DNA from 2 places in the Actinoplanes sp. NPDC048988 genome. Region 1 is predicted to be linked to the other one. Evidence: riboswitches for the same ligand, from Rfam matches in the RefSeq annotation. Region 1 holds a riboswitch; the other holds the start of a gene.

What was found. Region 1 has a riboswitch for cobalamin ahead of ACGFJ7_RS22585 (ABC transporter substrate-binding protein). Riboswitches for the same ligand answer to the same signal wherever they lie in the genome.
Region 2: another riboswitch for cobalamin. It lies ahead of ACGFJ7_RS24245 (VWA domain-containing protein); the one in region 1 lies ahead of ACGFJ7_RS22585 (ABC transporter substrate-binding protein).

What each region holds. Positions count from the first base shown of each region.
Region 1 is NZ_JBICTW010000006.1:428,075-433,847, reverse strand. It holds gene ACGFJ7_RS22605 (ribonucleotide-diphosphate reductase subunit beta) at 1-422, shown strand, start outside; gene ACGFJ7_RS22600 (ABC transporter ATP-binding protein) at 400-1,191, opposite strand; gene ACGFJ7_RS22595 (FecCD family ABC transporter permease) at 1,188-2,198, opposite strand; gene ACGFJ7_RS22590 (FecCD family ABC transporter permease) at 2,195-3,172, opposite strand; gene ACGFJ7_RS22585 (ABC transporter substrate-binding protein) at 3,184-4,152, opposite strand; cobalamin riboswitch at 4,235-4,410, opposite strand; gene ACGFJ7_RS22580 (hypothetical protein) at 4,430-4,771, opposite strand; gene ACGFJ7_RS22575 (copper resistance protein CopC) at 4,806-5,339, opposite strand; gene ACGFJ7_RS22570 (Dyp-type peroxidase) at 5,336-5,773, opposite strand, start outside.
Region 2 is NZ_JBICTW010000007.1:290,929-296,701, reverse strand. It holds gene ACGFJ7_RS24245 (VWA domain-containing protein) at 1-1,629, opposite strand, end outside; cobalamin riboswitch at 1,659-1,781, opposite strand; gene ACGFJ7_RS24240 (gluconokinase) at 1,826-3,400, opposite strand; gene ACGFJ7_RS24235 (hypothetical protein) at 3,462-4,682, opposite strand; gene ACGFJ7_RS24230 (SigE family RNA polymerase sigma factor) at 4,679-5,191, opposite strand; gene ACGFJ7_RS24225 (SRPBCC domain-containing protein) at 5,250-5,762, opposite strand; gene ACGFJ7_RS24220 (metalloregulator ArsR/SmtB family transcription factor) at 5,759-5,773, opposite strand, start outside.

The sequences.
Region 1 (5,773 bases):
TTCTGCCGGGCCTGGCCTCGGGGACGAACTGGGTCTTCCGCGACGAGTCGATGCACATGGCGTTCGCGTTCGACGTGGTCGACCAGGTACGGCGGGAGGAGCCGGACCTGTTCGACGCCGACATGGAGAAACAGGTCAGCGCGATGCTCGCCGAAGCCGTCGAATGCGAGGTGCAGTTCGCCGAGGACCTGCTCGACCAGGGCGTCTCCGGAATGTCGCCGGCCGACATGCGCGAATACCTGCAGCACGTGGCCGACCGGCGGCTGGCCGCGCTGGGCATCGCGCCCCGCTACGGCAGCGCGAATCCGTTCGCCTTCATGGAGTTGCAGGACGTCCAGGAGCTGTCGAACTTCTTCGAGCGCCGCGTCTCGGCGTACCAGGTCGGGGTGACCGGAAGCGTCAGCTTCGACGACGACTTCTGAGCTCCGGCACGACCAGTGGGGTTCCCGCCGCCGGGTCGGTGATGACGCGGGCGGGTACGCCGAACACCTTGTGGACCAGTGCGGCGTCGACCACCTCGGCCGGCGCCCCCTGGGCGATCACGGCGCCGTCGCGCATGGCGACGATGTCGTGGGCGTAGCGGCAGGCCATGTTGAGGTCGTGCAGCACGGCGACGACGGTGCGGCCGGCCGCGTTGAGGTCGGCGAGCAGGTCGAGCACTTCGAGCTGGTGGGCGAGGTCGAGGAAGGTGGTCGGCTCGTCGAGCAGCAGCAGATCGGTCTCCTGGGCCAGCACGAGGGCGATCCAGACCCGCTGGCGCTGGCCGCCGGAGAGCTCGTCGACCGGCCGGTGTTCGAGGTCGGCGACCCCGGTGGCGGCCAGCGCGGCGGCCACGGCGTCCTCGTCGCGCGCGGACCACTGGCGCAGCCACCGCTGGTGGGGATGGCGGCCGCGCGCGACCAGATCGCCGACGCTGATGCCGTCGGGGGCGACCGGCTGCTGCGGCAGCACGCCGACGCGGGCCGCGACCTCCCGCGTCGGCAGCTGGTGGATGTCGGCCCCGTCCAGAAGCACGGCCCCGGCCGACGGCCGCAACAGCCGGGCCAGACCGCGCAGCAGCGTCGACTTGCCGCAGGCGTTCGGCCCGACGATCGCGGTGATCCGCCCCGGCGCCACCGTGAGATCGAGTCCGGTGGCGACCGGGCGGCCCTCGTAGCCGAGGCCGAGCCCGGCCGCGCGCAGTTCAGTCATCCGGTTCTCCCGATGCGGTTCGCTCCGGCCAGCAGCCAGATGAGGAAGGGGGCGCCGAGTACCGTCGTCAGCACGCCCACGGGCAGCTCGGCCGGGGCGAGGACCCGGCGGGCGGCCAGGTCGGCCAGGGAGAGCAGGGCGGCGCCCACCGCGGCCGACGGGAGCAGGGCCAGCCCGCGCTCGCGGACCAGGCGGCGGGCGATCTGTGGTGCGGCCAGCGCGACGAAGGCGATCGGGCCGGCCGCCGCGGTCGCCACCGCGGCCAGGGCCACGGCCGTGAGCAGCAGCGCGGCGCGGGCCCGTTCGGCTCGCACGCCCAGGGCCAGCGCCAGGTCGTCGCCCAGTTCCAGGGCGCGCAGGGGCGCGGCCAGCCCCAGGGCCACCGGAAGCAGCAGCACCACCGCGGCCACGACCGGCGCGACCTGTCCCCAGGACCGGCCGGCCAGGCTGCCGGTCAGCCAGATGGACGCCTGCTCGGCGGTGTAGATGTTCGCGGTGTTGAGCAGGTAGGCGGTCACCGAGGTGAGCATGGCGGTGACGCCGATGCCGACCAGCACGAGCCGGTAGCCGGTGACCCCGCGGCGCCTCGACAGCAGGTAGATGGCGGCCGCGGTGGCCGCCGCCCCGGCCAGCGCGCCTACCGCCACGGTTTGCGGGCCGGCGGCCAGGACGACGATGAGGAACACCGCGACCGCGGCCGCCCCGGCGTTGATGCCGATGATGTCCGGGCTGGCCAGCGGGTTGCGGACGACCCGCTGCACGATCGCCCCGGACAGCCCGAACGCCGCCCCGACGGCGATCGCGCCGAGCGCGCGGGGCAGGCGCAACTCGAGGACGACGTACGCGCTGCGCCGGGTCGCGCCGTCGCCGCCGGCCAGCACGGTGAGCACGTCGGACAGCGGCATCGGATAGTCGCCTCTGGTCAGCGAGACGAGCAGCGCGCCCAGCCCCACCAGCAACGCGACCACGGTGACCACGACCGCCCTCCGGTCGGCGTGGCGCTTCACAGCTCGGCCAGCTTGCGACGGCGTACCAGAGCCACGAAGAACGGCGCCCCGGCGATGGCGGTGACGATGCCGGCCTGGAGCTCCTGCGGCCGTGCCACCACGCGGCCGAGCACGTCGGCCGTCAGCAGGACGATCGGGGCGAGGACGGCCGCGTACGGCAGCAGCCACCGATGCCCGGGTCCGGCCAGGGCCCGCGCCATGTGCGGCACGGTCAGGCCGACGAACGCGATCGGCCCGGCCAGGGCCACCGCCGTGCCGGTGAGCAACACGGCGGCCAGTGCGGCCGTGGCCCGGCCCACCATCAGGCCCTGCCCGAGCGAGCGGGCCATGTCGTCGCCGAGGGCCAGCGCGTCCAGCGCCCGCGCCGACAGCACGGCCAGCGCCGCGCCCACCGCCAGGAACGGCAGCGCGGTCCGGATCACCGCCGCGTCGGCCGAGGTGAGGGCGCCCACCGACCAGTACCGGTAGGCGTTGAAGGTGTTGATGTCGAGCAGCGTGAGCGCGGTGGTCAGGCCGCCCAGGAACGCGGTCGCGGCCGCCCCGGCGAGGGCCAGCTTGACCGGCGTGGCCCCGTCCCGTCCGTACGAGGCCAGGGTATGGACCCCCAGGCCGGCCAGCGCGGCGCCGGCGAAGGAGAACCAGACCCAGCCGCCGAAGCTGTGCACGCCGAAGAGGGTGATGCCCAGGACCACGGTCAGCGCCGCGCCGGCGTTCACCCCCAGCACCTCGGGACCGGCCAGCGCGTTGCGGGTCAGCCCCTGCAGCAGCACGCCGGAGACGCCGAGCGCGGCCCCGGCGAGCAGGCCGACCAGGGTGCGCGGCACCCGCAGGTACTCCACGATCCGCTGCACGTCCGAGCCGTCCGGGTGCAGCCAGGTGCCGAGCGCCGCCCGTACGCCGATGGTCTGGTTGCCGAGCAGCACCGAACCGGTCGTGGCCGCCGCCAGCACGGCGACGGCCACGACCAGGCCCACGGCGCGCCGGCTCAGAACTTCTCCGGGTGCAGGAGCTTGGCCAGATTCGCGACGGCGTCGGCGTTGCGGACGCCCGGGGTGACCTCGGCGAACGTGACCGCGTAGATCCGGCCGGCGCGGACCGCCGGCACGTTGGCCAGCGCGGGATCTTTCTTGAGCCCGTCGATGACGTCCTGTGCCCCGGACGGTCCGACATCGGCGCCGCAGCAGGCGGGGACGACGATCACGTCGGGCTCGCGCCGGATCAGCTCCTCGGTGCCGACCCGGGTGAGCCGGCCCGGCACGTCGTCGAAGGCCTGGGTGCCGCCGGCCTTCTCGATGATGGTGGTGGCGACGTCCCCGGTGCCGAAGACCCGCAGTTCGCCGCCGCCGGGCCGGTTGAGCATGGCGACCCGCGGCCGGGTCACGCCGGTGAGCTTGCTCTCGGTGTCGGCGACGGTCTTCTTCATCTTCGCGACCAGCTCCTGGGCCTCGGCTGTCTTGCCGAGCACCTGGCCGAGGCCGGTGAGGTCGCCGTAGACGCTGTCGAGGGAGACGTCGTTGGCGGCCAGGTCCTTCTGGTCCTTGCCGTCGGCCGACGGGCAGTACTGCGAGAACAGGTACGACCCCATGCCGATTTTGTTCAGTTCGGCCCGGGTGCCGAGGCCCTCGGGGGTGAAGGCGCCGGTGAAGCCGGAGACGACGAAGTCCGGGTCGAGCCGCAGCACCTCTTCGCGGCTCGGGTACTCCTCGGGGTAGTAGGCCGGCGTGAACCGCGCGGCGTACTCGGGGAGCAGCGGATTGTCGAGGTAGGCGGCGCCGACCACCTTGTCGCCGGCGCCGAGCGCGTACACCGCCTCGATGGCGTTGTGGAAGGCGGCGAAGATCCGCGCCGGCGGTGTGCCGGTGGGCACGGCGATCCCGCAGTTCGTGATCGACGCCTCGGTGGGCGGCTTGTCCGAGGCCTCGGACGCGCCGCCACAGCCGGCGAGAAGACCCACTGCCAGAACGGCAGCGAGCCAGGACACAGGGGACCGTACGGCGCGTACGCGCATCGGGACCGCCTTCCAGCACCTCGTGGACGGGTCGTTGCGGTGCCGTGGCCGGTCTCCTGGCTGACGGGATGATGCGCCGGCGGCCGGCCTTCCCAGGCGGTTACGCCCAGTGACCTCACGGTGGCTCCGGCATCCCGTTCACAGTGGCGAGGGCCGCGCCGGTCTCACACCGGCTTCCCGAGCACCACGGCCCGACCACCATAGCCGCCGCACCCCGTCATGATCATCCGGGGCGGCGGCCCGGGGCCGGGATCACCGAGAGGTCCAGCACCGGCGGAATCTCGGCCACACCCGGCCCGCCGGCCTCGACCCAGGCGACCAGGTCGGCCTCGACCGCGTCGCTGAGGACCAGGCCGAACCACACCGGCGCGGCGCCACTCCGCCGGGCGGCGGGCGTGGGGTGCACCACCATCACGTTCGCCTCGTCGCACACGTCGAGGCACCGGCTGGTCCGTACGCGATGGGCCGGCGCCAGCGCCGACCGCAACCGGTCCAGCTGGGCGTCGTGGTCGACCGACGGGTGCTTGAGCGCGTTGCCGCAGCAGCAGTCCCGGCAGACGGTCAGGGTGCATCCTCGCATCCGGACACGGTAGCCGCGGTCAGGCACGGGCCGCCGACCGGTGCTTACCGGCGACGAAGAACCAGGTAGCGGTGCCGGCGAGGGCCACGCCCAAGGCGGCGAGACCGATCAGGACGCCGGCGGGAACGCCGCCTCCGGAGCCGGCCGGCGGGGTGGCGGTGGTGGCCGCCGCCGGGGGCAGCGCGGGGTCGTCGACGGTGAAGACGTACGAGCCCTGGACCGTGTGACCGTCGACCGACACCACCCGGTAGGCGACCGTGTAGGTGCCGTTGCCCAACGGCTCGCGCGGGACGATCGTGCCCTTCGCCGTGTCGACGGCGGGGATGGAGGCGGCGATCTGGCGGCGGGCCGCGTCGCTGAGGGCGATAGTGGTGAACGACGGGTTGAGGCGCTGGCTGAACTCCAGGGTGATCGCCTCGGGGGCCTTCGCCAGCACGGCCTCCCTGGCCGGGCTCGTGGCGACCAGCTGGGTGTGCGCCCACGCTGGCGTGCCGGGCAGCAGTACCGCCACCAGCGCCGCGAGCCCGAGCAGAACCTTTCCGAGGTACGTCATGTGAGCACTTCCTCGCCGATCCAGCCGTCCTCGGCGCAGCCGGGTGGCACGGCGAAGACCGCCGAGCCGATCGGGGTGATCCATTCGTTGAGCAGGTCCTTCTCGGCCAGGCGCTGCTGGATGGGCACGTACTGCCGCTCGATGTCGCCCTGGTACGAGGCGAAGATCAGCCCGCTGTCGGGGTGCCCGGCCGCGTTCGGGGCGGCGTCGTAGTTGTACGGCCGGCGCAGGATCTTCAGCGCCGGGTCGGTGACGTGGGCCCGGGTCACGTGGGCGAAGTCCGGCATGACGGGCAGGCCGGTGGTGTCGAGCGCGGCGAAGTCGGGCTCGTCGTGTTCCCTCGTCCCGGTGAACGGCGCCCCGCTGACCATCCGGCGGCCGACCGCGTTCTCCTTGTCGCCGACGCTGAGCAGATCCCACTTCTCGATCTCGGC
Region 2 (5,773 bases), on a different contig from region 1:
GACAATCGTCATGCGCTTGCGGGCCGCCATCGACCCGGAGGCGTCCACCACGAAGAGCACAAGGTTGGCTTCCCGCCCGACGTGTACCGCCTCGCGCAGATCCCGGGGATGAACCACGCTGCCGGTCCGCGCGTCCCGGCCGCGCCGGTGGAGGGCCGCGCGCAGCGTGGCGGGCAGGTGGGGAGCGCCGGCGAGCTTGCCCTGAGGCACCCGCGAGCCGACCACCCGCCCGCGCCGGGCGTAGGCCGGGGAGCGCTTTCCGGCGTGGCCGCCGACGCCGCGCCGGGCGATGCTCAGGTTCCGGGTGCGGTAGGCGGCGCCGGCGGGCGCGGCCGCCGCCGGGGAGGGCTGTTCCTGGCCGCCGGCCGGCGGCTTCGAAGCCTGTTCCTGGCCGGGGCCGTGATCGGCCGGGCTGTCGCCGCCGCCGTTCGGCCGGGGCGCCGGGCCACGGTCGTCGGGACCCGGGCCTCCGCCGCCGGGCCCGCCGCCCGGTGAAGGCGGGTCGTCCTCCGGGTCCGTGTCGTCACCGGAGCCGGTGTCCGTGGCGCCGCCGGGCCGCGGTGGAGCCTCGCGCTCGGCCTCCTGCTGCTGGGCGTCGGCTTCGGCCAGGGCCTCGGCGAGCTTCTCCTCGTCGGTCCCCGGCGGGTCGAGCGGGTCGCGCCGGCGGCGGTGCGGCAGGGCGAGCCGGGCCGCGTCCCGGACGTCGTCGGCGGTGACCACGTCGCGGCCGTGCCAGGCGGCCAGGGCGACCGCGCAGCGGGCCACCACGATGTCGGCGCGCATCCCGTCGACGCCGTAGGCCAGGCAGACCCGGGCGATCCGGTCGAGCTCGTGGTCGGGCAGTGCCACCCGGGGCAGCCGTTCGCGGGCGGCCGCGATCCGGGCCGCCAGCTCCCGCTCGTCGCCGGCGAAGCGGGCCGCGAACGCGTCGGGGCCGGCCTCGTAGGCCAGGCGCCGCCGCACCACCTCGGCCCGGTCGGTGGCGTCGCGGGGCGCCGCCACCGTCACCACCAGGCCGAACCGGTCGACCAGCTGCGGGCGCGGCTCGCCCTCCTCCGGGTTCATGGTGCCGACCAGCAGGAACCGGGCCGCGTGCTTGACCGAGACCCCGTCGCGCTCGACGTGGGCCCGGCCCATCGCCGCCGCGTCGAGCAGCAGGTCGACCAGGTGGTCGGGAAGCAGGTTGACCTCGTCGACGTAGAGGACCCCGCGATGCGCCGCGGCGAGCAGCCCGGGCTCGTACGCCTTGACCCCGTCGGCGAGCGCGCGCTGAATGTCGAGCGTGCCCACGACGCGGTCTTCGGTGGCTCCGACCGGCAGTTCGACCAGCGTCGCCGGCCGGCGGAAGTGGGGGCTGTCCGGCGCGTGCGGCCCGTCGGGGCATGCGGGGTCGGGCGCCGCCGGGTCGCAGGCGAACCGGCAGCCGCGCACGACGGCGACGTCCGGCAGCAGGGCGGCCAGGGCCCGCACGATCGTGCTCTTGGCGGTGCCCTTCTCTCCCCGGACCAGCACCCCGCCGACGGCGGGGGAAACGGCGGTGAGCAGCAGGGCCAGGCGCAGGTCGGCCAGGCCGACAACGGCCGAGAACGGGTACGGCGTCACGCGGATCCCTTCTGTGCGGGTGTCCACGCCCGCACGATGAGTGACACGAGCGGCCGGAGTCTCCTGACTCCCGGATCAGCGCTCCCCGCACGCCTTCCGGCCTGGCCGGCCGTGGCTTCTCGGCGGATCGCTCCCCGGTCACAGTGGCGGGACCGTCCCGGATTTCCACCGGGTTCCTCCGCTACCGCTCGTGGGCCATGCTTTCCTACGGCTCACCGCGCCGTCAACGCGGGGTGTCGCTCACCGCTTTTTCGGTGTCCGGGATCGGCTGGGGCGCCAGCTTGTCGAGTTCCTTGACCACGTCGAGCACGGCCAGGGCCGACGTCTCGATCAGCGGCCGCAGCCGGGCGTAGAGTTCCGCGTTCTCCGGGTCGGGCACTGTCGGCTCGCCGATCGGGACGAGCGCGGCCGCGTGGTCGAGGTCGGGCAGCTCACCCAGCGCGTGCCGGGCCAGCAGGCACGCTCCGAGGGCGGTGCCCTCGGGGGTGTCGGCCACCGACACCGGCAGGTCGAGCGCGGCCGCGAGCACACCCACCCACAGGTCGGAGGCGACCGCCCCGCCGGTGGCCCGCACCTCAGTGACCGCGATGCCCTCGGCCGTGAACGAGTCCCGCACCAGCGCCAGCTGCTGGCAGACCCCCTCGACGGCCGAGCGCACCAGGTGGGCCCGGCCGTGTTCGCGCCGCAGGCCGAGGTAGGCCCCGCGCAGGCCGGACCGCCACCACGGCGCCCGCTCCCCCAGCAGGTACGGCAGGCAGAGCAGCCCGTCGCTGCCCGGAACGACCCCCTGGGCCTCGATGAGCAGGGCGGCGTCGCGCTCGTCGGCGTCCTCGCCCTCGGCGCCGGGGCGCTCGAACCCGCCCGCGAAGCTCTCGCCGGCCCAGCGCACGACCGATCCGGCGTTGTTCACCGCGCCGCCGATCACCCACCGGTCGTCGGTGAGCGCGTAGCAGAACAGCCGCCCCGCCTTGTCGGCCGTGGGCCGGTCGACCACCGTGCGCAGGGCGCCGCTGGTGCCCAGCGAGATCGCCGCGACCCCGGCCGGGGTGGCGCCGACGCCGAGGTTGGCCAGCGGCCCGTCGGCGGCGCCGATGATGAGCGGGGTGGCCGGGTCGAGGCCGGCCGCGCGGGCGACGCCGGCGTTCAGGCGCAGCCGCCGCGTGGTGCTGACCACCTCGGCCAGCTGCTCGGCCCGGACGCCGCCGATCTCCAGCGCCTCGGGATCCCACCGGCGCTCGTGGATGTCGTACAGCCCCGTGCCGGACGCGACCGACAGGTCGAGCAGGAACGGCTCGTCGGCCACCGCCGCCAGCACCAGCTCCTTGACCCCGCCCCAGCGCGGCGTGGACCGCAGCGTCTCCGGGTCGTTCTCGCGCCACCAGGCCAGTTTCGTCAGCGGCGACATCGGGTGCACGGGCGTGCCCGTACGCCCCTGGAGCTTCTTGCCGAGCCCGGCCTCGATGATCTCGTCGCACTGCTTGCCGGCCCGGCCGTCGGCCCAGGTGACCAGGGGGCCGAGCGGCGCGCCGGCGCCGTCCATGGGCACGAGGGCGTGCAGGAACGCGCTGAGGCCGACCGCGATGACCCGGTCGCCCTGCTCGTGGCAGGCGGCGGCGACGTCGATCAGCGCTTTGACGGCCGCGTCGCGCAGCTGGGCCGGGTCGAGCTCGGCGCGCCCGGGTCCCGGCACGGAGAGCGGATAGTGAACGCTGACCAGCGCGCGCAACTGCCCGTCGGGCCCGGCCGCCACCCCTTTCGTCGCGGTGGTCCCGGTGTCGATCCCGATCACGACGTCCATGCGCAGCCTCCAGCTCTCCAGCGCCTTCCGACCTCCAACCTAGTGCCCCGCCCGGCGCCGCTCATGGCAGAGGCACCAGGATCGGCCGCCCCCGCGTGGGAGTGACCTCGAGCTCGGTGGCCGCGCCGGGAAGCAGCGCGGCCGGACCGGTCACCGGAAGCCAGGAGCCGCCGTGGGCCCGATAGCGCAGGGCACAGTTCAGTGCGGCCACGGCCACGCCCAGCTGCTGGGGAAGGCGCGCGTGGAGAACGCTCGGGCCGCCGGGGATCTCGGTCGCCAGGCCGTCCTCCAGCCGGCCCAGGTAGTGCGGGGTGGGCGCCGAGGTGGCGGGGCCGTGCATCCAGAACACGCGCGCGGATCCGTCCAGGGCCACGGTCTGCACCACGAGGCGCCGGCCGTCCGGGGTGGCGGCACGCAGGTACCACTCGGTGGGCCCGGTCCAGGCGTGGTAGCCGTGCGGGTCGGAGTACCGGGGCAGGGTGCGGATGTCCCATCCGCCGGCGGTGGCCCGTCCGGCCCGCTCCCAGCCGGGCAGGTCCCGCGTGATCCGCTCGGGGATCTGGTTGTCGGCCCCGCCGGTGTCGACGACGTCGTGCAGGTTGGCCAGCGGCACCGCCGGGTCGTCGCCGTGCTGCCGCAGGGCGACGCGCACGACACCGTCGGCCGCCGGGAACCGCCGGATCGCCATGCCGTCGGCGTCGGCGCGCAGCGGGGCGAAACCGCGCTCGACCCGCCCGTCGGCGCCGAAGCGGTAGTCGGGCGAGAACTCGACCGCCCGCCCGGCCGTGGCGACGACCAGGACGTCATGGGCGGGCCCGGCCAGCACGGCGCCGGGCGGCACCGTGCCGGCGGGGACGTGGAACGTGCTGCCGGTGGTCCGGAGCCGGTCGCCGTCGGAGTAGACGAAGCCGAGGGCGTCGTAGGCGGGCTGGATCCGCTGAGCGACCAGCGCCACGGGGCCGGCCGGGGTGGACCCGGCCCAGTGCACCCGCGCGCCGCCCGGGCCGGCCATCTCGTGCCAGGTCTGAAGGACGCGCCGGAGCAGGTCCCGGTCGCCGGCCAGATCGCCCCGGGTCGCCGCGGGAACCGCGGACGGCGGCCGATGGAACCAGCCGGCGGCGGCCGTGCCGGCGACGCCGGCGGCCAGCCCACCGGCCAGCAGGGTGCGGCGCCGCACGACTCGCCGCCGCCCGCCCGTGCGGACCCGGTCGAGCAGGTCGGGCGGGGCCTCGAGGTGATCGGTGGCGCGGGCCAGGGCCTGCCGGATGTCGGTGTCGCTCATCGTTGTCCTCCGTCCGGGACGACGGCCGGGCCGAGCACCTCACGGAGCCGGTCCAGACCGCGGGCGGCGTTGCTGCGGACCGTGCCCTCGGTGCAGCCGAGCGCGGCCGCCACCTCGTGGACGGGCAGGTCGGCGAGATAGCGCAGGACCACGGCGGCCCGCTGCCGGGCCGGCAGGCCGCGCAGGGCGACCAGCACCGCCTCGCGGATCGCCACGTCGTCGCCGTGGTCGGGCGCGACCCGGGCCTCCAGATGACCGTCGATCGAGATCTCCTCGCGCAGCGCCCGGCGGCGCCAGCGGTTGGTCGACCGGTTGACCAGCGCCCGGCGCGCGTACGCCTCGGGCATCCCCTCGATGCGCCGCCACCGCACGTACATCTGCTCGAGAACCTCTTGGACAAGGTCCTCGGCCGCGTGCCGATCGCCGGTCAGCAGGTAGGCGATTCGCAGCAGCCCGGTGGACCGGGTGCGCACGAAATCGTCGAAGCCCGCTCGTGGGCTTGAAGCCATCGCCGTCCTTCCGCCGTCGTCACCATTCACGACAGTCGGCGGCGGCCCGGCGTTGCACCTAGATCCCGAATTTCTTCGCGTACGCCGCGCGCAGCTCCTCGAAGCCGTGGTTCTTCGCGTCCGACCCGCGGATCACTCCGGCCGGCCGCCCGTCCAGCAGCCGCCGCAGCACGTCGGCGCACAGGTGCCAGCCGGCCGCCACCATGGCCTGGCTCCCGGGCTGGGAGAGAGTATGCCGCAGGATCAGCCGGGTTCCGCCCTGGTTGTCCTCGAGCTCCCAGCGCAGCAGATCGGCGCCCCACGAATACTCCAGGACCACCGGCGCCTCGGCCCGCAGCACGACGGCCGGCACCGGTTCCCGCACCGCACCGTCCACCATGGTCAAGGTCGTCTCCCCCAGAGACCCCAGATGGCGTACGGGGACGAACGGCGCCCATCGGTCAAGTTGTTCCGGCTCGGTGAGCGCCGCCCACACGACCGCCGGCGCCTGCCGGAATTCCCGCACGAAGACGAGCGTCCACCGTTCGCCGGCCGCCGCGACGAGCTCCGCGGTGTCGATCTCCTGGCTCATTGCTCCCCCTT